Regions from separate parts of the Bacillus sp. FDAARGOS_235 genome, predicted to be linked through region 3. Evidence: riboswitches for the same ligand, from Rfam matches in the RefSeq annotation. Region 3 holds a riboswitch; each other region holds the start of a gene.
What was found. Region 3 has a riboswitch for S-adenosylmethionine ahead of A6J74_RS28960 (M20 family metallopeptidase). Riboswitches for the same ligand answer to the same signal wherever they lie in the genome.

Region 1 (10,145 bases), 1.7 Mb from region 3:
CATATACGAATGCACCGCCGTTGATTAATGCAGCATGAAGTGCAGTTAGACGATGCTCGTCTACTTTCACGCCGTCTTTCATTAAATACTTTTGTAATAGTTCAGCATGCTCTGTTGCAGCTGTTACGATGTCTGTAAAAATAACACCTTTTTCTTTTGCTTCGTCTGCTAAAGAAACGAACGCAGTTGTACCAGTACGTTGTACTAATACGCTGTTATTTTCATCGATTAAGTTTTTCACTGCTTCTGGAAGCTCTGTTAAAGAACTTACAGGCTCTTGCTTAGCAGCGTCGCCTTTTCCGATAAAGTCCCATTTTTCAATTTTCGTTTTATCAGGCGTTGGCATTGGAAGTTCTGTTGCTTGTGCAAGAGCTTGTAAGCGGAACTCAGTCAACCAAGCAGCTTCGTTTACTTCGCTAGCGCGCTGACGGATTGTTTCTTGATCGAAAGGTAATGTACCGATTGTCATGTTTATGCTCCTCTCTTACGCTTCTTGCTCTGCTGTTTCGTCTTCAATACCTAATTCTTTTTTAATCCAGTCGTAACCTTCAGCTTCTAGACGTTGTGCAAGCTCAGGTCCACCAGATTTAACGATACGACCGTTCATCATAACGTGAACGAAGTTTGGAGTGATGTAGTTTAATAAACGTTGGTAATGCGTAATCATTAGGCAACCGAACTCTTCGCCGCGCATTTGGTTAATACCTTTAGATACAACTTTTAACGCATCGATATCAAGACCAGAATCGATTTCGTCTAAGATTGCAATTTTTGGCTCAATCATCATTAATTGAAGAATCTCATTACGTTTTTTCTCACCGCCAGAGAAACCTTCATTTAAGTAACGTTGTGCCATTTCTGGATCCATTTCTAGGAATTCCATGTTTTTATCTAACGTACGGATAAATTTCATAAGAGAAATTTCATCGCCTTCTTCACGACGTGCGTTAATCGCAGAACGTAAGAAGTCAGCGTTTGTAACTCCGCTAATTTCACTTGGATATTGCATTGCTAAGAATAGACCTGCTTGTGCGCGCTCGTCTACTTCCATTTCTAATACATCTTCACCGTCAATGATGATGCTACCTTCTGTTACTTCATACTTTGGGTGACCCATAATTGCAGAAGATAAAGTTGATTTACCTGTTCCGTTAGGTCCCATAATTGCGTGGATTTCTCCACCTTTTACTTCAAGGTTTACACCTTTTAAAATTTCTTTGCCGTCAATTGATACGTGTAAGTCTTTAACCGTTAATGTAGAACCAGCCATCTCAATACCTCCATTAATCCTATATATACATTTTAAAAATTCCTAAAACGTTCATATTCTCATTTTATTCTCATTCTAATTTTATATCAAATAAAATGATATCGCAAACGACGAAAAAAAGTAACAATTTTTTCACAAATGTATATAAGTATTTCCTTTGCATCCTTATATGATACACCTTTCTTCTTATATATATAAAGAAAAAAGGACTGATAAATTCCCAGTCCTTTCCTTACGTTTATTCACTTACCGGAAGTACAGCACCTTTATATTCTTTAGTAATAAAATCCTGAATTTCTTTTGAATGCAATACTTCTACCAGTTCTTTAATTTCTTTTTTCTTCTCGTCACCTTTACGAACTGCAATAATATTTGCATACGGAGAGTCTGATCCTTCAATCGCAATTGCATCCTTTGTTGGATTTAATTTCGCATCAATTGCATAGTTTGAATTAATAAATAAAGCATCTCCCTCATTATTTTCATACAGCTTCGGTGACAGTCCAGGTTCAACATCTGTTTTAAACTTTAAGTTTTTCGGATTTTCTACAACATCTTTTACTGTCGCCTTAACAACATCTACTCCATCTTTAAGCTTAATAACGCCACCTTTTTGTAATAGTGCTAACATACGGCCGCGCTCAGCCACGTTATTACTCATAATAACTGTTCCGCCCTCTGGCAGGTCTTTTAAGCTTTTATATTTCTTAGAATAAATGCCCATTGGTTCTAAATGAATTTTTCCTGCGTTTACAATTTTATATCCTTTTTCTTGAATTTCTTTATCTAAATATGGAATGTGTTGGAAGTAATTCGCATCAATTTCTTTATCCGCTAACGCTTTATTCGGTAAAACATAGTCCTGGAACTTTTTAATCTCTAATTTAATACCCTTTTTCTCTAATATTGGCTGTGCTTTCTCCAAAATGACAGCGTGCGGCACGTTAGAAGCTCCAACGACAAGCTTATTTTCCTCTTTTCCCCCGCAAGCAGCTAATGTAAATACAGATAGCGCTGTAACAACTGACAGTATAATCTTTTTCATCTGATATCCCCTTCTCCCCTATAGGTATGTAGTTAGAAAAAAAGAGCCGGCATACACCAGCCCTTCTTCAAACAATTATTCTTTTACAGGAACAACTGCCCCTTTATACTCTTTAGTAATAAAGTCTTCAATTTCTTTAGAATGCAACACTTCTACAAGAGCTTTAATTTCTTTCTTATCTTTATCCCCTTTACGAACTGCTACGATGTTAGCATACGGAGAATCGCTACCTTCAATTGCAATCGCATCTTTTTCTGGGTTTAATTTCGCATCAATTGCATAGTTAGAGTTAATTAGAACAGCGTCGCCTTCTTTATTGTTATACACTTGTGGTAATAAACCAGGCTCGATATCCGTTTTGAACTTTAAGTTTTTCGGATTATCTGCAATATCTTTCGGAGTTGCACTAACTGGATCTACTCCGTCTTTAATTTTTAAAATACCTTCTTTTTGTAAAATTGCTAAACCACGTCCATGGTCAGTAACGGAATTACTCATAATGATTGTTGCCCCGTCTGGCAGTTCTTTTAAGCTCTTATACTTTTGAGAGTATACACCAATTGGTTCTAAATGAATTTTCCCCGCTATTTCAAAATCATATTTTTTATCTTTAATTTCTTTTTCTAAATACGGAATGTGCTGGAAGTAGTTTGCATCTAATTCCTTATCCGCTAACGATTTATTTGGCAACACGTAATCTTGGAATTTTTTCACTTCTAATTCAATTCCTTTTTTCTCAAGCAACGGTTTTGCCTTTTCTAAAATTTCAGCGTGCGGTACGTTAGAAGCCCCAACAACTAGTTTCTTTTCATCTTTATCTTTCCCGCCACAAGCAGCTAACCCAAAAATTGAAGTTGAAATAAGTGCTGTAAGTAATAATTTTTTCATTTGAAATACCCTCCTGTTTTCATTATCTTTTATCTATTCGAGTCGTTACACTATCACCAATCCACTGAATGAAAAATACAACTAGTAACACACAAATTGTCGCAACGATTGTTACATCGTTATTTCCACGCTGGAATCCTTCTAAGTAAGCAAGTGTTCCAAGACCACCAGCACCAACAACTCCCGCCATTGCTGTGTAGCCTACTAAAGCAATTGTCGTTACCGTAATACCAGATACTAACGCTGGTAATGATTCTGGAATTAACACTTTTAAAATGATTGTGCTTGTTTTTGCCCCCATTGCTTTTGAAGCTTCGATTACACCTTTATCAATTTCACGAAGTGCAATTTCAACCATTCTTGCGTAAAATGGTGCCGCTCCAATAATTAAAGCTGGCAATGCTGCACTAGCCCCGAGAATTGTTCCAAGGATAATCTTTGTGAATGGAATTAATAAAATGATTAAAATGATGAACGGTATAGAACGGAATATGTTTACAAAGGCTCCAATCCCTGTATTAACCGCTTTGTTTTCCCATAAATTATCTTTCGATGTCATAAAGAGTAACAATCCTAAAATGAGTCCTAAAACAAATGTGGCAAGCGCTGCGATTGCCGTCATATATAACGTTTCACCAGTCGCTTCTAACATTTGATTCCAATCAACATTTGCGAGTAACTTATCCATGTGCAATCACCTCCAGCTCTACTTGATCTTGATGTATTCCCTCTATCGCTTGCTGGATTGCTGTTTCCTCACCATTTAAATGAACAACTAAACTTCCGTAAGAACCGTTATTCGTTTGTGCGATATTTCCTTGCAAAATGCTAACTTCTATATCACTGCGTTGCATTAATCTTTGAAGTACTGGTCTTTCTACAGCCTCGCCGACAAACTGCAAGCGAATTACTTTGCCATCTGGATATTTTTCAATTAAACTTTCAATTGTTTCGTTTGTATCTTCAGAATCTGTTAACTGCTGTACAAAGCGTTTCGTAATGTCTTGCTGTGGATTACGGAATACGTCAAGTACTGGACCTGTTTCTACGATTTTCCCTTTCTCCATTACCGCAACACGATTACAAATCTTTCGAATTACGTGCATCTCATGTGTAATCAATACAATTGTTAAACCGAGACGCTTATTAATATCAAGTAGTAAATCTAAAATTTGATCTGTCGTTTCCGGATCCAGTGCTGACGTTGCTTCATCACATAAAAGCACTTGTGGGTTGTTAGCTAACGCTCTAGCAATCCCAACACGTTGCTTTTGTCCACCACTTAACTGGGATGGATACGCGTCTCCTCTTCCTTCTAATCCAACGAGATGAATTAACTCATCAACACGTTTTCTTCTCTTCTCCTTATCAACACCTGCAATCTCAAGTGGAAATGCGATATTTTCGCGTACAGTTCGTGACCAAAGTAAGTTGAAGTGCTGAAAAATCATTCCAATTTCTTGCCTTGCCTTACGAAGTTCACTTCCTGTAATTGCTGAAATGACACGATTTGCAATTGTAATTTGGCCAGAAGTTGGTTTCTCTAACTGATTAAACAGCCTTATTAAAGAACTTTTCCCAGCACCACTATATCCGATAACACCAAATATTTCGCCTTTTTCTATTTTTAAATTGGCGTTATCTACAGCAGTGACATCACCGCTTTTTGCCTTATATATTTTCTTTACATTTTCTAATAAGATCATGATGTTCACCCCTTTTTTAAGTAAAAAGCGCAAGCGGCTCGTTTAGAACAAGTGGACGCCCGAATCCCTGACGTAGAGGCGCTTTTTGCCTCATAGGAAGGGATGAAACGAACGACTGTTCTAGCCGCTGGAGCTGGATTTCATAAAACTTTGGATAGACTCCGCAATTTTTTTATTTTTCATGCGTGTAATCTATCGCCATAGCTCCTCTTATTATTTGAATGTCCTCCACATTCAAACAACAAAAAAACCTTTCCGCTTTAGAGAAGCAGAAAGGTTTATATGCGTATATAACAACATTATCCCTCTCTCTCATCTCTCAAAGCATTCGCTTTGCAGGAATTGGCACCATTTCAACATAAGTTGACGGTTGCCGGGCTTCACAGGGCACAGTCCCTCCACCTCTCTTGATAAGAGAAATCAGATTTAATTTTCGTCTGATTTGTAATTTATGAAATTGTCTATATTTTATGAATTGAATTGTATCAATATCCACACGTCATGTCAACAAGAATTTTCACAAAACAAGAAACTTCAGAATTTTAAGCACCTACTGACATCGGTTTACATATATGAAACATCGATTCAACTAATAGCATCGTTCGATATGTTCCCGAATATTGCACACGTCCATCGTTCATTAACGTTTGCAATCTTACATTTCCGTTCACTAATTGTTTTACATCCTCTTCATCTAAGCACACAATTTGTTCCGTTCCTCTTGCCTCTTGTGACAATTCTATATAATCTCTTGAAATTTGTAATGAACAACTTTCATCTCCAAAGCGGAAATTAACAGTTTTTTCTCCTTGTCTTAAAAGCGGTTCTAAATGATATTGACCGTTAGCGTAATTTACAAATGATTGAAGCAAAGAATATAATTTCACCCTAAATCACATCCTTCATATCACTTTCTATTACATACCATTTCCCTCTCACTAAAGAGCAATCCTGTTACTTTCGCTCGACAAATACTGTATCCATCCCGCATGTCGACATATTTCCCAAGAAATATGTCGAGGCGGCAAAAACTTTGCCGCCTACTTTAATTCCGTATATAAATATTCAACCGAATGAAATGCATATATCTTCTTCATGAGTGTCCCATTTTCAAAAACAAGTAAACAAGGCACACTTTCGATTCCATACTCTTTCGCTAAATGCGGAGCATAATTTAAATCTAACATTCCAATTTTCAACTCTTCAATCGTCATCTCGACAACCGTTAACATCTTCTTTGCTAATTGGCATGTTCCACACATCGGTGTATATACATATAGCACTGTTTTTTCTTCATTCTCTATTAGGGCTGTAGCTTCGGCTCCTGTCCAGTCAATCACTTCTATCATTCCTTACCGTAAATATTCTGTATAAACGTCAATGTCAGCTCCCCATAATACATTTGCTAAATGTGAAGAAGGTGCAGTCGCCACTTCTCGGTACGAGCGATCAATATAAATATGCTCTGCTTGCGGAAATTCTTTTCGAAACTGTTTCCTTAACTTTTCTCCTGCATCATCAGCATCCACTAGCACATATACGTCCTTATCAAAAAACTGATCAATGAGCTCATCCATTTTCGACAAACCAATTGTACCATTTGTACAAACAATTTCCACCGGTTCACGAATAATAGATTCAATCTTTCTTCTGTCTGATTTACCTTCTACAATAATGACTTTTTCTACATAAATCATATGTCATCACCCGATCACCATATACTATACAACCTTTAACCTAGTATATAGTATATTCGTTATTTTCATGTTGTTTCCTGTTTATTTTTGCAAAAGAAAAGCGGAAGCGGCTTGTTTAGATTGTAAAAAGCATGAAACTTCACTAAATAGATTTCCCATTAATGTACTCTCACATGATAATTGATTCATATATATGTGCTTTTCAACTCATTATGTAGCACAAAATAAAAAGGACAGCACAAAGGCTGTCCTTCAGTTGACTAAAATTAGTCTTGGTTTGTCATTTCTGCATATTTTTCTGCAGTTAATAACTTCTCAACTTGGCTTGCATCAGAAAGTTCAACTTTAACCATCCATGCACCCTCGTATGGAGATTCGTTTACAAGTTCTGGTTGGTCACTTAATTCTTCGTTTACTGCTACAACTTTACCGCTTACAGGTGCGTATAATTCAGAAACTGTTTTAACAGATTCTACGCTTCCGAATGGCTCGTCAGCTTCGATTGTTGCACCTACTTCAGGAAGTTCAACGAATACGATATCGCCTAGCTCACCTTGTGCAAAGTGAGTAATACCGATTACAACTTCATTACCTTCAGTTTTTACCCATTCGTGTTCTTCAGAGTAACGTAAATTATTTGGAATGCTCATGACTGTACCTCCAGTGAATGTATTAATTATGTAAAAATACCTTATTGGTACTTTTTCCACACACTTTCAAACTGCTCTTCGTTAAAACCAAGTGTTACATTCGTTCCATCTGTTACAATTGGACGTTTAATCAACATGCCATCAGATGCTAAAAGCTCATACATTTCGTCTTCGCTTGCATCTTTCAACTTATCTTTTAGACCAAGTTCGCGGTAACGCATTCCACTTGTATTAAAGAATTTTTTTAATGGTAATTCACTTTTTACATGTAAATTACGTACATCTTCTTTTGACGGTGGATTTTCAACAATATGAATCATCTCATATGCTACATCGTTTGCCTCAAACCATTTCTTTGCCTTTTGACATGTGCCACACTTTGGATATGAATAAAATGTTACTGTCATAAATTCACCTACTTTTTTACTAACCTTTACCTTTATCATATAGAAAACGTTTTATTATTTCAAACGATTATTCGCTAAACTTTTACTTATTTCGTGATAAATTTTAATAATCCTGCGAATTTTTCTTATTTTTCCGCCATTTGTTAAGAAAAAAATAAATATATAATTTTTTTCGATTCTTCTCTCATTCTGCATCGAACATATATCTTAAACAAACGTTTGATTAATTTTCTATTTTTCTATGTGAGCCTTTGTGCTGCATCAATTCTTTCCTACCGAACATACATCTTAAACAAACGTTTGATTAATTTCCTATTTTTTTATGTGAGCCTTTAAACTGCATCGATTTCTTCCTACCGGACATGCATCTTAAACAAACGTTTATTCAAAAAAGAAGAAGCCCCTTTTACGGCCTCCTCCATCATCGACTTAAATAATCTGAAATTGTTTGAAACACTACTATATACATATTATGAATATTTTGATTGGAAACCGTATCTTTATATAATCCCATACCCCAATACTGTCCTTCAGGGTTTCCCATATTTACAAATCCTTGCGTATACATCATAGCTCTATCCTTTGGGGCATTGTCATAATCTAAATCTTTTTCAGTAAAAATTAAGTATGGTTTATCTTGTAAGCCAATAAAAAACACTGGCTTCTTTAACGATAAAAATAAGTCCGTATACCGCTCCTTTGATGCCTCTTTAAAATATTCTTTCATAACGAAAAAACCATCAACTTTTGCTGATTTCTCCTGCATCTCTTCTAGCTTTACACTTTCAAACTTTATATTTCTAAACGTATCTTTCGGTTTTTCTCCAACAACTCCAATTACGAGTGCTCTCCCGTTATATTCTAATTTCTCTCCTTCTTTATCCTTTGCACACCCAGCACTCACTAGGCATATCAATATAAAAAATAAGAAATACGATAAACGCTTCATATAGCACTCTCCCCTTCTTTTAAGTCAAGTGACAAAAACGTAAGGTTAATTCAAGAAAATGTAAGTAAAATCGATAGCCCAATTTACGTTTCTATATTATAATCAATTGAATTTACCTACATTACTAAACATAGGAGATTATCATGAAGAAATTTAAACTTTCATCTTTTCTTCCGTTAAGTTATATACTTCTACTCGTACTCGTAAGTCCCCTTTACGACGTATTAAATAAATCAACTGTTCACGCAGTAGATGTCACAACTGTAGTAGATGATTGGATTCCATTTGTAAAAGCATTTATTATTCCTTATTTACTTTGGTTTCCTTACTTATACGGCGCACTTATTTATTACTGCTTTGCTGATCGAAAGCAATATTACGTTACTTTAAGTAGTGTAATTCTTGGCAAACTTGCTTGTTTTTCTATTTATTATTTTTGGCAGACAACTGTACCACGTCCAACTGTCGTTGGAACAGACGTATTTTCTGAACTAGTTCGCTATATTTATAGTATTGATCAACCGGTAAACTGTTTCCCTAGCATTCACGTTCTTACGACATTTGTAATTATGTTAGCTGCCTTTAAGCGTAGAGAGCAACATGCTTTTGAATATTATATCCTTACTTTCTTCGGTACACTTATCATTTTATCAACACTATTTACGAAGCAACATGCATTTGTAGATGCTGTTTCTGGAATGACGCTCGCGAGTATATTATACTTCGGCGTTCAGCTCTTATTAGCAAAAGAAACAGTACGCATTCCAGTAAAACAAAATCATAAGATGTAACATAACAAAAAAGCAGACTGTGGCTTCTTCAGTCTGCTTTTATCTATTATTAAGGAGATTTTCAAATTAAGATTGCGGTACAGTCATATCACCAGAATGAATACGACCTGCTTTTTTAAGAGCAATGTAAAGTATATAAGAAACAGCTACTGGAATGATGATATAAGTGATTGCCATAGCTGGAAGAACTCCCCATCCTTGACTGGAAATTAAATTAATTGGTGCGATAAGAGAACTTAATCCAAGACCAGCGATTTCTTTCCCTGCTTCTAATTGGAAAATTAATGCCGATACTGGGCCGACTATCGCACTAGCGACGACAGTCGGGACGAGAATCATTGGATTTTTAGTAATGTTTGGCAACTGTACTTTCGGAGTACAAAGCGCCTGAGCTAATATGCCACCTAAATTATTTTCTTTCGCTGAGATTACAGAGAATCCGATAAACTGAGCAACGCATCCTGCTAGAGCTGCACCACCTGCAACGCCATCTAAGCTAAGTGCGATCGCTAATGCAGCTGATGAAGCTGGAGAGATAAGTAATAGCCCCCAAACTACTGCAATGACGATAGAAGCGATAAACGGGCTACCAGCTGAACTATCTTTAATAAATGCTCCAACTGTATTTAAAACAGGAGTAATATTATGAGATAACCAAATACCAACTAAACCAGAACCTAATATGGCCGCAAATGGAACGAGCATCATATCTAACGCAGTTTTTCCACTTAAACGTTTACCG
Region 2 (10,145 bases), 2.6 Mb from region 3:
GCAGAGCATTTTGAAACGATGGATGCACTTGTGAAAGCGACGGAAGAAGAGCTAAAATCAATTAATGAAATTGGAGAAAAAATGGCGCAATCCGTTGTGACATATTTTGATAATGAAGATGTATTAGAGCTATTACAACAGTTTAAAGAGTATGGCGTGAACATGACATACAAAGGCATAAAAAGTGCAGATTTACAAAATGTTGAATCTTACTTTGCAGGGAAAACTGTCGTCTTAACTGGGAAATTAGAAGTGATGGGACGCAGTGAAGCGAAGAAGAAGATTGAGGCATTAGGTGGAAAAGTAACAGGAAGTGTTAGTAAAAGTACGGATTTAGTTGTTGCTGGTGAAGCTGCTGGCTCAAAATTAGCGCAAGCAGAGAAGCACAATGTTGAAGTTTGGAATGAAGAGAGGTTCTTACAAGAGCTAAATAAGTAAGAGGTGCAAACTTACCATGAAAAAAATAGCATTAGCGGTATTAAGTCTTGGCCTACTTGTAAGTGGTTGTAGCGCAGGTGCCGACAAAGATGAAAAAGTGGCTGAGAAATCAGGGAAAGCAAAAGAGCAAGCAGTCGTTCCGAAGTATGCTATTTCGGATGAATATTATAAGACGACTGTTCCATTTGATGCAGGATCTGCACGTGGATTAGTTGTGCAGGGATTAAATAATCGTCTTGATATAGATGAATTTGAAACAGGATTAATGCGTATTGCAAAAGAATCATTTAATACGAAAGATTATTTCTTTAAAGGTGGAAGTACTCTAGATGATCAAACCGTAAAAATGCTTGTAAAAAGAAAGCGTACAGATGCCGAACAAAAGGAACTAGAGAGCAAATTAAAAAAAGATGCAGTTAAATTTCCGAATATAGGGCTCAATCCAGCGTTAGGCGAAGGATCAGAATCACTAGAAGTGAAAAATAAAAAAAATCCAATATATATTTCAAATATTTTAGAGCATAATTATTATGTGAAAAAAGGCGATAAAGATGTTGAACTTGGTGGTATTGTAGTTGGTTTAGCAATGAATTCTGTTCAATATTTTAATGAAGAGCATGGTTATCCGCGTGAGGCTAAAATCGAGGACGAAAAAATGTTAGCTGAAGGGAAAAAAATGGCGCAAGAAATCTTGAAAGTTATGCACCAAAAAAAGCCCGACATAAAAAACGTTCCGATTACATTTGCGATTTATCGTCAATCTCCAAAGTCTGCACTTGTGCCAGGAAACTTTGTTTCTTATGCTAATGTGGAAAAAGGTAGTGAAACGGTTGAAGATTGGAAACAAATTAACGAGAAATACTATTTGTTCCCGTCTGAACAAGCAAAAACAGACAATAAGCGTGAAGATCTTGCAAGGGTATCTAACTTCAAAGCAAAACTAAGCGATTATTTCCAAGGCGATTATTCCGCTGTTATCGGTACTGGTATGTATAGAGACGAGGAATTAAAAGAAATGAAGCTGGATATTCCTGTCCAGTTTAATGGAAAAGCGGAAATAATTGGTTTTACACAATATGTAGCAGGGCTTGTTATGGAATACTTCCCAAATTATATGAGAGTACAAGTAACGATTAAATCTGTAGAACGTCCAGAAGCGATTATTATACGTGAAGCGAAGCAAGATGAGCCACTCGTAAAAATTTTAGATTAAAGATAAAAGCTGTTCCACAAAGGAACAGCTTTTTTTCTTGAGGAATTTTGTTATAATTTTAAATGTTATAAATAAGGGGATAAGGGGTAAAGGTCATGGACGAACTAAGTCTTCAAGTCATTATTTTATTAATTGCATTCGGATTTTTAGCAGCTTTTATTGATTCAGTTGTTGGAGGTGGAGGATTAATTTCGCTTCCTGCACTAATGTTTGTCGGTTTGTCACCAGCTTCGGCAATTGCAACGAATAAATTAGCTGCAACGATGGGGACGTTTACGAGTGCAATTTATTTTATTCGATCAGGAAAAGTCGATTTTAAAATTGTAGGAAAGTTAATCCCGTTAACTATTATTGGAGCGGTCGCAGGTGCTTTAGTGGTAAAATTTATTCCACCGGATATTTTACGTCCATTAGTACTTGTAATGTTGGTGTTTATTGCCATTTATATTATTGCAAAAAAGGATTGGGGAAGCGTATCTACCTATAAGAAGATGACGAAAAGGAAAACATTAATATTTTTCTTTGTTATTTTAATGATAGGGTTTTATGATGGTTTTTTTGGACCAGGGACAGGATCATTTTTAATTTTTGCATTTTTATTAATAGGTTTGGATTTTATTCAAGCAGCGGCATCTGGAAAACTTTTGAACTTTGTTAGTAATATCGTATCTTTAATTACTTTTTTATTTTTAGATATAATTCATTTTGAATACGGTATTATTATGGGATTATCAATGATTTTAGGTGCTTATTTTGGATCGAAGTTTGCAGTTCAAAAAGGCGTTGGATATGTAAGGACTTTATTTTTATTAGTTACTATATTATTGATCGGAAAAAATGTTTTGGAATATACTCATATTTTGTAGATTCATACGCATGTATGAATCTCTTTTTTTTGTTATATTTTAAAAATTTATTAATTTTTAAAATATAAGTCTAGGAATATTTGAATAAATCTAAATTATCGTGTAGAATAATGTTGTAAAATGTAAACGTTTTTCTAAGGGGAGGCTAAAAAGAATGGTAGTAGCATACAAACATGAGCCATTTACAGATTTTTCAGTAGAGGCTAACAAATTAGCGTTTGAAGAAGGTTTAAAGAAAGTAGAATCTTATCTTGGACAAGACTATCCATTAATTATTGGGGGAGAAAAAATCACTACAGAAGATAAAATTGTTTCTGTAAACCCTGCAAATAAAGAGGAACTTGTTGGTCGTGTTTCAAAAGCAAGCCGTGAATTAGCTGAAAAAGCAATGCAAGTAGCGGATGCAACATTCCAAACTTGGAGAAAGTCAAAACCAGAAATGCGTGCAGACATTTTATTCCGTGCTGCAGCAATTGTTCGTCGTAGAAAACATGAGTTCTCTGCTATCCTTGTAAAAGAAGCAGGTAAACCATGGAATGAGGCAGATGCTGATACAGCGGAAGCAATCGATTTTATGGAATATTATGCTCGTCAAATGTTGAAATTGAAAGACGGTATTCCAGTAGAAAGCCGTCCAATTGAATATAATCGTTTCTCTTACATTCCATTAGGAGTAGGTGTTATCATTTCTCCTTGGAACTTCCCATTCGCAATTATGGCAGGTATGACAACAGCTGCTTTAGTTTCTGGTAACACAGTATTACTAAAACCAGCTAGTACAACTCCTGTAGTAGCTGCGAAATTCATGGAAGTATTAGAAGAAGCTGGCTTACCAGCTGGCGTAGTAAACTTCGTGCCAGGTAATGGTTCTGAAGTTGGTGACTACTTAGTAGATCATCCTCGTACACGTTTCGTAAGCTTCACTGGATCTCGTGATGTAGGTATCCGCATTTATGAGCGTGCAGCGAAAGTAAATCCAGGTCAAATCTGGTTAAAACGTGTTATCGCTGAAATGGGCGGTAAAGATACAATCGTTGTTGATAAAGAAGCAGATCTTGAATTAGCAGCTAAATCTATCGTTGCATCAGCATTCGGATTCTCAGGACAAAAATGTTCTGCATGTTCTCGTGCTGTAATCCACGAAGATGTATATGATCACGTATTAAATCGTGCTGTTGAATTAACAAAAGAATTAACAGTTGATAACCCAGCTGTATTAGGTACAAATATGGGTCCTGTTAATGACCAAGCTGCATTCGATAAAGTAATGAGCTATGTTGCAATTGGTAAAGAAGAAGGTAGAATCCTAGCAGGTGGCGAAGGAGACGATTCTAAAGGCTGGTTCATCCAACCAACAATCGTTGCTGATGTTGCAGAAGATGCTCGCTTAATGAAAGAAGAAATCTTCGGACCAGTAGTAGCATTCTGTAAAGCAAAAGACTTCGATCATGCACTTGCAATTGCAAACAATACAGAATACGGTTTAACAGGAGCAGTTGTTTCTAATAACCGCGACCATATTGAAAAAGCACGTGAAGACTTCCACGTAGGTAACTTATACTTTAACCGTGGATGTACTGGTGCAATCGTAGGTTACCAACCATTCGGTGGCTTTAACATGTCTGGTACAGACTCTAAAGCTGGTGGCCCAGATTACTTAGCACTTCACATGCAAGCAAAAACTACTTCTGAAACTTTATAAGAAATAGTAGAGGAGCTTTTCACAGAATGTGAAGAGCTCCTTTTAAATTAGAATCCCATATATTACTATTATTCGAAGAGGACGAGCTAAACCCTATTAATAGCGGGATAAACATGTAAATAGAAATAAAGTGACGGGAAAAGTTGATTTATTAGTCACATTTTTTAGTATTCATTTTAAGAATTTCCTGTATAATACAATTTGAAAGAAAATCTATGGTTTGACAAGAAACACTCTTTTCGGTTTTGCTCACTGAATGGAGTGTTTTTTTGTAACCAAAAATTCCTCTGTACTCATTGCATTTGCATATACTCCATTTAAACTGGCCAAAATTGTATTGTGAATATAAACAGCTGGTATAGTAGCATTCTTAAAAGAAAGATCTTTTGTAGCACAAGCATCGTGTATAACGGTACAATGAAAGCCGAAATCAAAAGCAGCTCTTACGGTAGCATCAATACACATATGAGTCATCATCCCGCATATGACGATGTGTTCAATGTCTAAACGTTGTAATTGTTCTAAAAGATTAGTTTCTCGGAAGCTATTTGGATAATGTTTGAGTATAACAGTTTCTTCTCTAAGCGGACGGACATTCTCGTGAATATGGACACCTTCTGTATTAGGTAGGAAAAAAGTAGCATCATTTTTTATTGCTACATGCTGGATATGAAAAATAGGTCCGCCGTTCATTCTAAAGTGTTTTAGTAGCTCACTGGCATACTCACTTGCTTCTACCGGATTGCGCAATTCCATCTTTCCATTTGGAAAATAATCATTTTGGATATCAACGAGTAATAGAGCTGTTTTCATATATTCACCTTCCTCTGATTTCATATTCAAATAATAGTATTCAATTCATAGAAAAAATAATCCTTTTAAAAAATATGAGGGAGAAGAATTTTACATAACCTTCAAGATTACTATTTTATTATGAATTTTTATTTGAAAATTTTAATAAAGAAATAATTAATATTTTTCTAAAAAATGTATTGACTCTCACTATTCTGAGTTCTATAATGAGAATTAATTAAACGACAATTAAATCGATACATTCTTATCCAGAGAGGTGGAGGGACTGGCCCTACGATACCTCAGCAACGGGTTTTTTAATACCGTGCTAACTCCAGCAAGTCTTTATAGGCTTGGAAGATGAGAAGATGTGAACGAGTACATATAAGTGCTCTCCTTCTTATCTTTTATTACTGATAAGAAGGAGAGCACTTTTTATTTTACCTCGAAAGCTCTACTTCTAGTTTTTACAGCATATAGGAGGGAAGAAAATGATTTCTTTTAATAACGTAAGTAAAGTATATGAATCAGGTGGGCAATCTGTTCATGCTGTGGAGGATGTAACATTATCAGTTGAGAAGGGCGAAATTTTTGGCATTATCGGATTTAGTGGTGCTGGAAAGAGTACGTTATTACGCCTAGTAAACATGTTAGAGAGACCGACTGCAGGAACGATCTCAATAGATGATAAAGATATTACATCCTTATCAACGAAAGAATTACGGAAACTTAGACAAAGAATTGGGATGATTTTTCAAAGTTTTAATTTATTTAATTCAAGAACAGTGTTTGGGAATATTGCTTATCCATTAAAGTTAGCGAAAGTACCAAAGAATGAAATAAAAGAAAGAGTCAATGAACTGCTGAAGTTTGTAGGGCTAGAAGATAAAGCAAACTATTATCCGGAGCAGTTATCAGGCGGACAAAAGCAACGTGTTGGGATTGCTAGGGCACTTGCAACATCACCAGATATACTTATATGTGATGAGGCAACATCAGCCTTAGATCCAGAAACAACGACAGAGATTTTAAACTTATTAAAGAAAGTCAATCGTGAATATAATTTAACAATTCTTCTTATTACACACGAAATGCATGTTGTGAAAGAAATTTGTCACCGTGTAGCTGTAATGGAGAAGGGAAAAGTTATTGAAGAAGGAAAACTGTTTGATGTTTTCACACAACCAAAAACAAAGACAACTCAAAACTTTGTACGTTCTGTTATTAATGACCACTTGCCAGAAAGTGTTCTAGCGAAAATTCAAAATGGTGGTCAGATTTATCGCTTAACTTTTACTGGTGAGGAGACAGGACAGCCGGTACTATCATATATCGCAAAAAACTATAACGTCGATGTAAATGTACTGTACGGAAATATTATTGAACTTCAAAATGTGCTATTTGGAAATCTTCTTGTAGAATTGCAAGGTGAACAGAAGGAAATTCAAAAAGCATTACAACATTTAAGACTGCAAGTGAAGCTGAAGGAGGTAGAAGCTCATGCGAGTTGATTGGAGTATATTTTGGCCTCGCATATTAGATGCGACGGGGGACACCCTCTTAATGGTAATTGTAACCCTTATATTCGCTATAATTCTTGGTATACCTCTAGGTTTACTTTTATATGTAACGAGAAAAGGTAATTTTTTAGAAAATAAATGGGTTTTTTCTATTCTTAACGTCATCATTAATACAATTCGTCCAGTTCCATTCATTATCTTTTTAGTAGCTTTAAGCCCACTAACAAGAAGCGTGATCGGAACGACGATTGGAACAGCGGCAGCAATCTTCCCAATGACGTTAGTGGCATCTATTGGTATTGCTAGAATGGTTGAAACAAATCTTGTCTCAGTTCCGAAAGGAGTAATTGAAGCTGCACAAGCGATGGGCGCTTCACCACTTAGAATTGTTTTTGAAATTCTCGTGCCAGAAGCGTTAGCACCATTGATCTTAGGTGTTACGTTTATGACAGTTGGTTTAATTGAATTTTCTGCAGTTGCTGGGCTTGTCGGTGGTGGTGGTCTTGGTGACTTAGCGATGACATATGGTTATCAACGTTTTGATACATCAGTTATGTTCGTAACGGTCGTTTTACTTATTATTCTCGTACAGATAGCTCAAAATTTAGGAAACTACTTTGCGAAAGTGTTTTTACGCAGATCATAAAAAGGAAGAGGGGAAAAGAAAATGAAGAAAATTTTAGCATTTGCATTATCAGCGATTGTAGGAATTTCAGCACTAAGCGGCTGCTCGGGTGGAGACACAGGTGCAGGAGCAAAAGAGAAAGTAGTTCGCGTCGGTGTAACTGGAACGGATGGAGACGTTTGGGAAATTTTGAAGAAAAAAGCTGAAAAAGAAGGGATTAAAATTAAACTGGTTGAGTTCTCTGATTATACAACGCCAAATAAAGCGTTAGCTGATGGAGATATTGAATTAAACTCATTCCAGCATATTGCTTTCTTAGAGCAATTTAAAAAGGAGCATAAGTTAGATATTACAGCTGTCGGTACAACACAAATTGCACCAATGGGCTTATTCTCTGAAAAATATAAGAAAGCAAATGAAATCCCAGATGGTTCAGAAATTGCTATTCCAAATGATCCAACGAACCAAGCACGTGCATTAAAACTTCTTGATGCAGCGGGGTTATTGAAACTTAAAAAAGATTTTGGTCTATTTGGGGATCCAAGTGGTATCGCTGAAAATCCGAAGAAGTTAAAAATTACACCGGTTATTGCACAGCAAACACCTCGTGTATTAAAAGATGTAGCTGCTTCAGTTATTAATAACGGTGTGGCTGGTCAAGCTGGATTAGATCCAGCGAAGGATCCTATTTTCTTAGAAGATCCAAAGAATGAAAATGCGAAGCCTTATATTAATATTTTCGCAGCTCGTACGAAAGATAAAGACGATCCAACACTGAAAAAAGTAATTGAATTATATCATTCAAAAGAAGTAACAGATGCAGTTAAGAAAGAAACAAAGGATGGTTCAATTTCAGTAGATCTTTCATTTGAGGAGCTTGAAAAAATCGTAAAATAATCATTGGGTTTAATGAACTAATAGAAGGAACCCCTCCGCTGTTAGTTCGTTCAACATATAATCTACTTAACAAACAAAACCCTAATTTTGTACCTTCCAATTTTGTATAACGTAGAATCCAATGTTTGTTAAGTAGAGTGATGGACCGGGAGTTTTCCTGGTCTTTTTTTATTACTGAAAGCAGCTAGCGAATAGTAAGGTAATCCAAATTATAAGGGGATAAGAAAGTAAGCTGAAAATGAGTGTAATTACGAATTGCTTTTTATGAATTAATTGTTTTTTGGATGAAAAAAAGAAAATAGAAAAGATAACAATGAAAACTGAGGATATTACGCCAGGATTATAGGAGCGATAAATCAAAAACAAAATAATATGTTGCACTGCGTTAAAGAAAATGGCCCCTTGTATAAAAATAATCCAGTATATAGAAGACAAGAAGTTTAGTTGATATAGAAAGACGATAAGTACGACGAAGATTGTTAATATGGAAATGGCAATGAAAAATTGTTGGCTAGTTATAAGATGAATTGAAAATTGATTAGCAAGATATTGTCGCATTTGGAAAGCTTCTTCAAGGTTATGAATGAAAAATAATAAAGGAATGATCCAAAGCGTAATAGTGGAATGTTTTTTTATCAACTTATATCACTCCAATAAAGTATAGAAAGCCTAAAAAGGCCCTCTATACAGAGATGATTATTCAATTATGATACTTTTTAAATTATCTTCATGATGCTCTCGTTCTTTCGGATAAGCAGCTAGCTCCTCTTGCAAAATACTTAGCATTTGCTTAGCTGATTGCTGGATTGGAGTAGGTAGCTCTTCTAATATACGCATACCGACTCTTACTTTTGTCCGAATTACTTTTCGTAGTAATTCCTCATGCATGCACCACACCTCCAAATCGAATGTTTAGTACATCCTCTTCAAACTTGGCTCCTTGAATAGAAAGGTGTGTTAATGTTTTTGGTAATGTGATGTTACGTTTAACAGAGCCGGCTCGAATAATAAGCTCATCACCTTTTTGATTTAATGAAAGTTCACTTTTGTTTGAGAAGGGGATGGACAGAACGAAAATATATTCATCGCCATCTTTTTTCACATATTGTGTGCGACCATTGAATTTCACTTCAGTAGGAGAGGGATCGGATTTAAATAAAGCATTGCCTACACGCTCTAACATAGGTAAACCAACAACTTCTTGTTCAAACATGGGAGCTTCGTAAATAGGAAGCGGCTGAAAACTATCTTGAATTAATGTTTTATATTTCTTTTGCGTATCTTTCCATGCTTGAAAATAAGGATCGGTGACAGTGTTAGGGATGACACGGTTAATCATGATGGCATCTACGTTATAATCGTATAAATTTAAATAAGTAAAACTACGCTGAGCTTCTTTAATGACCATTTTTTCGGGATTTACAACGATGCGGATACTTGTTATTTCTCGGTTCGATAAAATATCTCTCATTTCTCCAAGCTGTTCAAGTGTATTTGTTAATTCGTCCATAATATCATCGGTTGGAAGGGGGACACCAAGAAGTGGTTGAGCTACAGGACGAACGACTTTTAAAACTTTTCTTTTAATAGGAAATAATTTTTCCATCCACCAGCCGAGCATGTCTGGAAAACTAAGCATTGCTAATGTTTCTCCTGTTGGAGCGCAATCGATGATGATAACGTCGTATGTGTTTTTTTTATAATAATCGAGCACGCGAAGTAAGCTAATTAAATCTTCCATACCAGGAAACATCGTTAATTCTTCTGTTGTAATATCATCAGCTGCTTTGGAAGTGAATAACAAGGTAATGTATTTCTGTAACTTTCCCCAGCCTTTTTCCATTTCATAAATCGTATTAATCTCTTGTGCCCACAAGTTTTCGCGAATTTCTAATGGCTCAGAAGATAGCTTTATACCAAATGAATCTCCTAAACTATGAGCAGGATCTGTACTCATTACTAATGTTTTTAATCCTTGTTTTGCGCTTTGAAGTGCTGTTGCTGCTGAAATGCTAGTTTTTCCTACGCCGCCTTTACCTGTATACAAAATAATTCTCATCATTCTATCCCCTTTGTTTCGGTTATCGAATAT
Region 3 (10,145 bases):
TGTAGTTCTTGAAGATTTGTTTTTACTGTTATATTTCTTAAAGAGGCGGTATCAACTAGTTTTGTTAAATATAGAGGAAGACGCGGCTTATCTTTTGGATTGTAATAGATGACGTCTGAAACAGGTCCATCTACAGCAACAACCCTTGTGGTAACTGTATTTTTGGGATCTCGGTAAAATGGATCGAGATATTTCATCCAATTTTTTTGTTTCAGTAACCGTTTTCCAACTAAAATAACCTGTGTTTTGCTTCCCGAGGTAAGTGCCATAACAGTAGCATCAAATTGGTCTCTAGATTTTCGAACCGTAGCAGATTTTACAACAGTAGTTTCTTCTTTTACTTTTGCTTCTTTATTAAAAACAGGGCTTGATATATACACTAATAAATTATCATTACGATCTAAATCAATACCAAGAACAAGAGTAAGAGAAACGTCTTCAACATTTGTTTGATCAAAGCATCCAGTCATCATGAATACCGATAACAAAATACAACACAGTACTTTTCTTTTCAATGTATCCTCCCCTGGCGAAATTTCTCATATAGACAGCAGTACAGCCATAAAATGATAGGTAATATATAGGTTAATCCTAATCCAGCATTCGATAATACCTGTTGCCAAATTTCGGCTTCATTCCAACTAGGATGAGTCCAAAATATGAATCCGATAATGAGCAATAAGAGAATAACTACATGAGGGCTATGGTCTTGTTTTCCAAGTAATTGGCTTGAACAAAATACAGCGCAATATATGGTGGGAATCCATGCTGTGGAAACAACGGGTAAGTAAAGAGCCAATAAAATCATGTCAAAACGTTCTAAAAAACGAAACTCAATTACTTTCAGTAAATTTAGTACTGGTTGGTTAAATTGCGTAATGCTATCAGGGCTAAAATAGGCAAAGCAAACAAAAGTAGCAAATAAATAAAATAACATCGTTAAAGTATTTGCAATAACCATTCCATGGACTGCATACTGTTTTTTTTGTAAAAAGGGATATAAAAAGAACGCAATATCAAATCCTAAATAAGCAAAAATAGTGGTCGGTACAGCTGTAAATATAGGTTTCCACCCATCTTTTAAGAGAGGAAAGAATGGCATCCAACTTCCGTTCTCTTTAAGAGGTATCAAAAAAAATAACGGAATCCAAAGCATCGTATAAAAAGTAAGTTCGGAGTACCGCCCTATAATACGAGGGCCGTTACGTGCGACAAGAAAGGTAGGAATCGAAAACAAAAAGATAACGAGATAGTCAGGCGTTTTTGGAAGAAGCCATCCCTTAAGATAAAGCATAGCGTTCACAAGAACTACACAAGAATAAAAAGCGAAGTACATCATGTAAATAACAACGAATGCTTTCCCTACTATTTTTCCAAACAATCGTATAAGAATATCATAAATCGTATCCTCAGGATATCTTGCAGCTGTTTTCACTATAAACACACCTGATATTGTGGAGAAAATCCAACCAATCAATATAGCTATCCATCCATCTGTTCCAGCCTTTTCTGCAAGCACACGTGGAAGCGATAAAACGCCAGTGGCCACCTGCATTCCATTGATTAAAACAATATACTGCATAAGAGAGATTTCATTATAAGCATACTTTTTCATAATTTCACCTTTTATTATGATTCTTTCCTTGTCGAATAGATTGAATGGCTCTTTTTCCCTTAGGACGTCTTCTTATTGCCCATAAAGGAAAGCGTACAAAAGCATCTTTCATATCTGCAAAGCGAAACGGTGCTAATGGCATTCCATAAGGGGTACCTAGCGATTCAAGGCTGATTAGATGTCCAATTAATGTCATCCATCCGATAACAAGTCCAACAATTCCAAATAAGGCAGCTGCTAGCATCATCGGAAAACGTAAAAATCTTACTGCCGCTCCCATATCATAATTAGGGATAACAAAAGAAGAGATGGCGGTAACAGCAACAACAATAATCATAATATTGCTTACAATTCCCGCTTGAACAGCCGCTTGTCCAATAACAATACCACCTACAATTCCAACTGTCTGACCGATCGGAGTAGGTATCCGTAAAGCCCCTTCTCTCATCGTTTCCAATGTTATTTCCATAAGTAATGCTTCCATAACTGGAGAAAAGGGTACGCGCGTTCTTGATTCTGCAATAGATAAATACAGCTCTACAGGAATAACTTCAAAATTAAAGGAAATAAACGCAACATAACTCGCAGGTAAAAATAAAGCAATCATAAAGGCGATAAAACGAAGCACCCGAATAGACGAAGCAACTAACCACCTTGTACCGTAATCATCCACTCCTTGAAAAAAGGAAATAAAATTTGTTGGAGTAATTAACACATTAGGCGAATGATCCATTACAGTTACAAATCTGCCCTGTAAAATGTGAGATACTGCCAAATCAGGTCTTTCAGTTAATATAAATTGCGGAAACGGTGAGTAAGGGTTATCTTCAATGAATTCTATAAGTTCGCCATTACTAGCAACAGCGTCGACTGTAATATTTTGAATTCGTGTTTCTAATTCCTTCAGCACATTTTCAGAAGCTACATCTTTCAAATATAAAATAGAAATTCTGGTTTTGCTTCGTACACCAATTGCCATTTCTTTTATCGTTAATTCTCGATAAGGAATATACCTTCGAATCATTGCGATATTTTGACTTCCAGTTTCTATGAATGCTTGATGTGCACCTTTTAGAGCTATTTCGTTATGAGCGTCTTCAACACTCCTTTGTGGCCATCCTTTTGTATCCAGTTGATGTGCTGTTGTTCGACTGTGAATTAATAAAACACTATCTCCCCCAAAAATAGCATTTTCAATCTGACTCAATGTATTAATAATCTTAATTTGTCCTAATGGAATTGGAAGTTCTGTATTGGTATTAAAGTCACTATTCATCAAAGGACTTAGAACATGATTTTGAATCAATTCTTTATCTGTTAATCCAGATAAATATACTAAAGCTGCTTCTAATCCATCTACTGTTATTTGAAACCGCCGAATTACTAAATCAGGCGCTTGACGAAATATATTCTGAATATTAGCTATGTTTTTGGTTAAATCAGCGTCTAAGAGGGCGTCTTCAATATTTTTTTCCTGAAAATGAGTATTGTCTCGTATTGGAAATGACTTAGGATTATCTCTATATTTTAAACGCCTCAAAAATTTAGCCATGATTCTCTCACTTTCTATGTACTTTTTATAATATGTTTAGTATGCATATATTAAGAAAAAATATCCTACTAACTAGAGAGGTAACATTAGAATTATTTCTATAAATTTTCGGGTGCATATTTCATAAAAATCAAGTTCAAAAATAGTCCTTTAAGTTGATGGATGTGTGATACTACCAAGCTAGTAAAACTAAATTTCCTTAAAATGAAAAAATACGCTATTCTTTCTGTAGAATCATAGGAAAGGATGGCGTACTTGCACTTGAAAAGCCTGTGACATTTGTAAAGATCGGAGTGAAATAACTAAATGCTGCAAACGTACCACCAATAATGAACATACTTGTTACGTACGCTGCCCAAAGATGGATATTCTTAAATCGCAGAAGTTCGTCTTTCCAATTTAATTGCTCTTTATTTGAAGATGATGGTAACAACCGTTGAATCATAATCCCTGATACTAGCACAAGAACCGAAACTGCCCCAAAACTAATACGCCAGCCAAAATATTGCGAAATAACGGTTGTTATAGGTAAACCTAATACAGTTGAGAACATTAAACCTGCAAGTACAATTGATGCAGCTTTTCCCCTTGAATCAGAGTGAACCAATGTTGCAGAAAAGGAAATCGCAACTCCAAAAGCTGAAGCAATACCAGTTATAATACGTGAAATCATCATAATATTATAGTTCCAAGCAATAGCTCCGAGCGATTGACCAATTAAAAATACGAACATTAAAAACAATAATGCTTGTTTGCTGCGCATCCGTAAGAGGATTGCAGTTAAAATGGGGCCTCCTATTACCATTGCTCCTGCATAAGCTGAAATTAAATACCAATAGATGATACAGAAACCTGGAATGCAAGAGCAAGTTCATTCATCATACCTGCAACCATAAATTCTGATGTAGTCATACAAAAGATTGCTAAAGCTAATAAATAATCGATGGCATAAAAACACTCCTTATTCATAATTGTAATGATTGGTACAAAAATAATGCGAAAAAAGAGCGCACTAAGCGCCACAAATAGACTCTACTGTTCCTTTGATAACTTGTTCAGACTGAAACAAGGATCGTTTCATATCTAGTAATTTACTTGATTAGCTTGATGGGTATGGAGTAGTGCCCCTATAAACAAAACCCTCCAGAAACATCTATAATCTGCCCCGTTACCCAGCGGCTATCAGAATAAGCAAGGAATGCTACTGCATCTGCAATATCTTCAACTTGCCCTATTCGTCCAAACACAGATGAATTCGTAGCAAAATTTCGTATTTCCGGATTGTCTAGCAATTTCACATTCATATCAGTCTTCGTATATCCAGGCATAATTGTATTCACTGTTATACCTCTTTCTCCAAGATGTTTAGCTAGAGGAAGTGTCATCGTATTGAGTGCACCTTTACTTAAACCGTATGCAATGGATCCTGTAAAACCAAGTCTTACTTCAGCTGATGAAATGTTAATAACGCGCCCCTCTGCTCGTAGTAACGGTAATGTTTGCTGAATTAAAAAGAATGGCGCCTTAATATTTACGGCCATAATTTCATCAAAAAATTCTTCTGTCGTATTTTCAATCGTTCCTTGTGTACCTATCCCTGCATTGTTTACTAAAATATCAATCTCTGATGTACCAACTCTTATTTGTAATTCATTTTTTAATTGTTCTACTAGCTTTTTGACACCATCCATTGAATTGAACTCAGCTTCAATTAAGAACGCTTTTCCTCCATTAGATTCAATCTCACTAATCGTTTCATCTGCAGCTGTTTTATTTCGGCCGTAGTGAATCGCAACTAATGCACCATCTTTCGCCAATCTCATTGCAATGGCACGGCCAATGCCGCGACTCGCTCCTGTTACTAACGCTACTTTCCCATCAAGATTCTTCATTTTTTCCATCCTTCCTAAATTTCCGTTTGATAAAAACCTATACTTATATTTTCATGCAAACACCAATCATTTTAAATATAGATTTATAGGTAATTTAGTTCATTCACTTATGATATTATAGTTATAATTTGTGATTCACTAAAAAAAACAAAATAAGGAGGCTACACAATGCAAAACGCAGTAAAACTGGATGAAATTGACCATAAAATTATGAACTTGTTGTATGAAAATGCAAGAATTTCTGTTTCAGAAATAGGACGGATTATATCCATGACACAGCCTGCTGTAAAGGAACGTATGAATAAACTTGAAGATCAAGGAGTTATCGCAGCTTACCGAACAAAATTTGAGCCTTCCAAAATTAATAAAAACATTCAAGCATTCATCATGTTTAAAACGAGCCAATGCTCTGATTTTATCCAATATTGTAATGCCGCTCCTGAAGTAACAGATTTATACCGAATTAGCGGGGAATTTAATTATATGATGAAGGTCATGAGCGATTCGATGGATTCTCTCGCTACATTTTTAGACTCGTTAATGCAATTCGGATTATCATCTCCTTTAATTGTTTTAAAGAGTGAGTTTGAGGAGAAATTGTCGTTCTGATAAAGGGATACGTATTATCTCCCGCTAACAGTAAAAGTTTTTCCTTTATGAGAAAAACCAACAAAATCAATGATTAGTAAACAAAAAAGAACATTGATATTTCAATGTTCTTTTTTTATATCTCTACTTATTAATTAGATTGCTATTCGAAAAGAGCACCTTAATCCCCTTATCCCTGATTCCTCTGCGCCTCTCTAAACTCTTCCTTCACCTTCTCTAACAACCCTTCTTCCGTAATTAATCGATACGCCGTATTTGCTAATGCTTTTGCCGATGTAATTAACGCTTTGTCTCCTAATTCTGAACGGGCTGCTTCTCTAAATTCATTCGTATGCGCAATTAAGTCATCTGGACCTATTTTAATGTACGGGTGAATGGTCGGTACGACTTGGCTGACGTTTCCGGCGTCGGTTGAGCCGATGCCGATTCTTTCTTTACGATTTACTTCTTCACCTAGTAGTTCTAGTTCTTCCGCTACGATGTCGTTATATGTTTTTGTTACGAGTAGTTCATCGATTTCATTTTGGAATTGATGAATTTTTACTTTTGCACCTGTTGCTAACGCTGCTCCTTGTGCTATATTTCTTACTTTTTCTGTTACTTCCGCACATCTTTTTCGCGTAGCTGCACGGATGAAGAACCTTGCTGCGGCGTAGTCAGGAATAATGTTAGGTGCTTTTCCGCCTTCTGTAATGACGCCATGAATTTTCACGTCTGAAGGAAGTTGTTGGCGAAGTGCATTAATACTATTGTAAAGCTGAATCACCGCATCTAATGCGTTAATCCCTTCTTCAGGTGAAGCTGCGGCATGAGCTGTTTTTCCGTAAAAATGAAAATCAAGTGGATCGACTGCTAGTGAAGGGCTCGTCGTCGCTGTCTTTCCGCTCGGATGAATCATAAGCGCCGCATCAATGTTTTTAAATAACCCAGCTTTTACATAACTCGACTTTGCGCTACCATTAGGCCCGCCCTCTTCTGCTGGTGTTCCAAACACGACAACTTCTCCGCCGATTTCTTCAAGCGTTTCTGATAATGCGATTGCTGCTGCAACGCTAATTGTGCCAATTAAATTATGACCACACGCATGACCGAGTCCTGGTAAAGCATCATATTCCGCTAAAAATGCGATAACTGGTCCTTGTTTTCCTGAACTTTTTCGTGCGATAAAACCTGTTTCATGCCCAGCTATATTATGCTGCAGCTGAAAACCAGCACTACCTAGTAATAAACTTAACGTTCTTGATGCATAAAATTCTTGATTACCAATCTCTGGATTCGCATGAATATCATGACTTGTTTTTATGTACTTTTCCTTATTTCTTTCTATGCTCTCTTCAATTGTTTTTCTTTGTGACGTTACTCCTGTCGCTCCCATTTTTCTTCCTCCTTTTATTTTCACGTAAAAAAGCCTCTTTCTAAAAGATAGAAAGAGGCTTCTGTATATACAGTCAAAATGAGCTTCTTTCTTATCTTTCAAGTTACCTTGCTGGAATTGGCACAGTATTCGTAAAGAATCCGCTGCCGAGGTGTCATAGGGCCAGTCCCTCAACCTCTCGTGATAAGAATTTTCATAAAATTGTATTAAATTATTTTCATTCTAAGTTCATTCCAAGTAAAAGTCAAGGAATTCCTATCCGAATTTACCGAATATCTAAAAATCCTTTTAATACACCAATTGTCTCAGGTGCTTGTAGTCTTGCACATATGTACGGAAATTCCGTACTACCTTCAAACATCATTTGAGATGTGAGAGGTGCCCCTGCCCAAAAGATTTCATCATCGATTAATACAAATGGGAATGCTTTATTTTGTCTTTGTAACTTTATGTTTTTTAATGGAACTGGTCCATCACTATAAACCGTTATTTGTGCATTTGTACGCATTAACGCTTGCCATACTCGTTTATCTACTTGCTTCGTACTTGGAAGTGAAATAATGATTTTTCGTTTTGCGGCTAAAATATCTTTTAATAGCCCTTTCGTTTCCTCCAGATTCATTTCCATAAACCAGCGTAATCGTTTCGATATTTTCCGCTCCCATAATTGTCTGGATGTCGTGCGATCATACACATCCCCGTGACGTTCTATATGAGCTGTTAATTGTGATAACGCTTGTTTTCTAGAAAGATTTTTACGCATATAATGGCAATCCGATAATTGAATGAACTTCCCTCTCGCTCTCGTTACTGCTACATTGACGAGGCGATGGTTTTTATGGTCAAAGAATAACACACCAGGTCGTTCTTGTGGATAACTATCAACTGTATCAAAGATCATCATATCTCTTTCAGAACCTTGAAACTTATGAACTGTCGCCGCTAATACTGGTATGTTTTGATATTTCGTTCTCTGCAACATTTCCCTGATACATGTTGATAAAAAGCGTGACTGCGCCCTGTAAGGCGTAACCACACCGATAGATTGCACACCATCTAGCAGTCCGATTAACATCATTTGCATCGCTACTAAACCAGACATAATATTAAAACGAGAACCCGAAGCAGCATCTTTTAACGAAAATGCTCCCATTAAACTCGTATCAAATAAAACACTCGCCTCATTTGCGAACGGCTGTAACTGTGCCAGTTCTTTACGCTCTGAAACAGACGGATGATCGTATACTCTATTTTTATAAATAAATGAATTCGTAAACTTCGATATGTCCGCATGCATACGTCTTTGTTCCTGCAACATAAAAAGGTTGGGATGTGCTTCTGATTTATTTACAGAATCAACAATGCCGGCATGATAAAACATATCTTCGCCGAGCCATTTGCGAACGAGTTCATGGTTCGCCATCGCAATCGGAGGTAACTGTAAAAAGTCACCACAAACGACGATACGTTTTCCGAGTGAAGCAGCTAATGCGATTTGCGGAACGAACGCCATACTCACTTCATCTACGACAACTAAATCAAATGTACGCTCATAAATAAGTGAATCAATTGCACATTTTGATAAAGTCGCACCAATTACTTTCGCATTTTCAATATATTCTTTTTCTACTTCTTTAATTTTCGCTTTTTGCTTTCGAAGATCACTTTCAATCTCTTGTATACGCTTCTTATCAGCAGATGTTGCTTTATACGATAAAATTTTTTCACGAAGTTCTTGGCGTGTTTCTTCTAAGTAGAGTCTTTCCTCACCCCATGATCCGTTCGTCGTTTCAACTAACTTCGACGCAAGTAACGTTTCATGATTTCGTATATGTTCATGTTGACTATAACCGTAACGAACAATTTCGCCAGGCGTCCATTTCTTTTTCTTTTCAATTTGCTTCGTTACTTCACTCATTAATACGTCCACTGCCGCATTACTATGAGCTAACACAAGTACCGATTTTCCTTTTTGGTAATGAGCCGAAATAATACGTGATAAATTGTACGACTTCCCTGTTCCAGGCGGTCCCCATACGTACGTTGTCGGATTGTAAAATGAACGATACGCCAATTCATTTTTCGGATTTTTCATCTTCTCAATATGTTTCGGACTGCTCGTCCCATCAACAAGACGCTTTATACGATTACGTTTTAGCTTATCTTTATGTGCCTCTTTCAATCGCTCTTGCAGTTGCTCTAACAATTGCCACGGTTCACTATATAAAACCGCTTCTCTTATTTCACCTTGTATATAATCATTTAATTTCAGTTCTATTTCTAATCCATGTACAGATAATACTTCCCCTGTCGCTTCCTCACCATCGAACTCAATTCGAATTGGTGAACCTTCAGGTAAGCTTACTTCCGAAATAAGCTGAAATACATACACTGTATTTTCATAATCTGTATATAAAAAACGACCGTTCATAATAGAAATTTTACTACCACCTATCGTTTTCCAATGTTTAATTTCATATGCTAATGCATAATGCCACTCTTTCATCGTTTCCGATAATGAAGGAGTTTGAGTAGGTGTATTCATCGTATAATCTCCTTCCTTCTCCCCAAACATACTTTCTCACTATACCATATAACACGCTAAAATTTGTAAGGTTTTTATCTTGATTATTTTCTTAATTTTCAATATCATTTTACATATAAAATTTTCAGAAAGAAGGAATCTACATGCCAGTTAGAAGAATAGAACACGTTGGACTTATGGTTGCAAACTTAGAAACATCTATTACTTTTTATGAAAAAGTAGTCGGCTTACAGCTCATTAAACGTATGGGGCACCCGAATCCAGATTTAAAACTCGCCTTTTTAGGTGTGGAAGAATCGAAGGAAACGATACTGGAACTCATCGAAGGTTATAACTCTTCTCTTCCAGCAGAAGGAAAAGTCCATCATATTTGCTTTAAAGTGGATTCATTAGAAGATGAAATTGAAAGAATTCAAAAACACAGCGTAACATTTTTACTAGGAGAAGAAATCGAAACATTACCAGATGGAACACGTTACATATTCTTCGCTGGCCCTGATGGGGAGTGGATTGAGTTTTTTGAGACGGAGAGATAGAAAAGGAAAAGGAGCCGGAAT

Region 1: it holds a riboswitch for S-adenosylmethionine, as region 3 does, so the genes downstream of both, A6J74_RS19445 (methionine ABC transporter ATP-binding protein) here and A6J74_RS28960 (M20 family metallopeptidase) in region 3, are expected to answer to the same signal.
Region 2: it holds a riboswitch for S-adenosylmethionine, as region 3 does, so the genes downstream of both, A6J74_RS15155 (methionine ABC transporter ATP-binding protein) here and A6J74_RS28960 (M20 family metallopeptidase) in region 3, are expected to answer to the same signal.

Annotation. Positions count from the first base shown of each region.
Region 1 covers NZ_CP020437.2:3,405,248-3,415,392, reverse strand. Annotated here, with positions in the region: gene sufD (Fe-S cluster assembly protein SufD) at 1-469, opposite strand, end outside; gene sufC (Fe-S cluster assembly ATPase SufC) at 485-1,270, opposite strand; gene metQ (methionine ABC transporter substrate-binding lipoprotein MetQ) at 1,509-2,315, opposite strand; gene metQ (methionine ABC transporter substrate-binding lipoprotein MetQ) at 2,391-3,203, opposite strand; gene A6J74_RS19450 (methionine ABC transporter permease) at 3,226-3,891, opposite strand; gene A6J74_RS19445 (methionine ABC transporter ATP-binding protein) at 3,884-4,909, opposite strand; SAM riboswitch class I at 5,219-5,326, opposite strand; gene A6J74_RS19440 (hypothetical protein) at 5,452-5,796, opposite strand; gene A6J74_RS19435 (thioredoxin family protein) at 5,950-6,258, opposite strand; gene A6J74_RS19430 (toprim domain-containing protein) at 6,262-6,606, opposite strand; gene gcvH (glycine cleavage system protein GcvH) at 6,873-7,256, opposite strand; gene A6J74_RS19420 (arsenate reductase family protein) at 7,298-7,663, opposite strand; gene A6J74_RS19415 (hypothetical protein) at 8,085-8,612, opposite strand; gene A6J74_RS19410 (phosphatase PAP2 family protein) at 8,756-9,403, shown strand; gene A6J74_RS19405 (PTS sugar transporter subunit IIC) at 9,470-10,145, opposite strand, start outside.
Region 2 covers NZ_CP020437.2:2,588,451-2,598,595, reverse strand. Annotated here, with positions in the region: gene ligA (NAD-dependent DNA ligase LigA) at 1-438, shown strand, start outside; gene A6J74_RS15175 (CamS family sex pheromone protein) at 455-1,651, shown strand; gene A6J74_RS15170 (TSUP family transporter) at 1,747-2,517, shown strand; gene pruA (L-glutamate gamma-semialdehyde dehydrogenase) at 2,672-4,219, shown strand; gene A6J74_RS15160 (cysteine hydrolase family protein) at 4,469-5,032, opposite strand; SAM riboswitch class I at 5,274-5,378, shown strand; gene A6J74_RS15155 (methionine ABC transporter ATP-binding protein) at 5,503-6,522, shown strand; gene A6J74_RS15150 (methionine ABC transporter permease) at 6,512-7,177, shown strand; gene A6J74_RS15145 (MetQ/NlpA family ABC transporter substrate-binding protein) at 7,199-8,053, shown strand; gene A6J74_RS15140 (HXXEE domain-containing protein) at 8,225-8,692, opposite strand; gene A6J74_RS15135 (DUF3926 domain-containing protein) at 8,750-8,941, opposite strand; gene A6J74_RS15130 (ArsA family ATPase) at 8,934-10,115, opposite strand.
Region 3 covers NZ_CP020437.2:5,148,435-5,158,579, reverse strand. Annotated here, with positions in the region: gene A6J74_RS28990 (Ger(x)C family spore germination protein) at 1-515, opposite strand, end outside; gene A6J74_RS28985 (GerAB/ArcD/ProY family transporter) at 512-1,615, opposite strand; gene A6J74_RS28980 (spore germination protein) at 1,620-3,167, opposite strand; partial or broken gene A6J74_RS28975 (MFS transporter) at 3,415-4,136, opposite strand; gene A6J74_RS28970 (SDR family oxidoreductase) at 4,295-5,059, opposite strand; gene A6J74_RS28965 (Lrp/AsnC family transcriptional regulator) at 5,228-5,668, shown strand; gene A6J74_RS28960 (M20 family metallopeptidase) at 5,838-7,043, opposite strand; SAM riboswitch class I at 7,132-7,233, opposite strand; gene A6J74_RS28955 (AAA domain-containing protein) at 7,309-9,618, opposite strand; gene A6J74_RS28950 (VOC family protein) at 9,732-10,124, shown strand.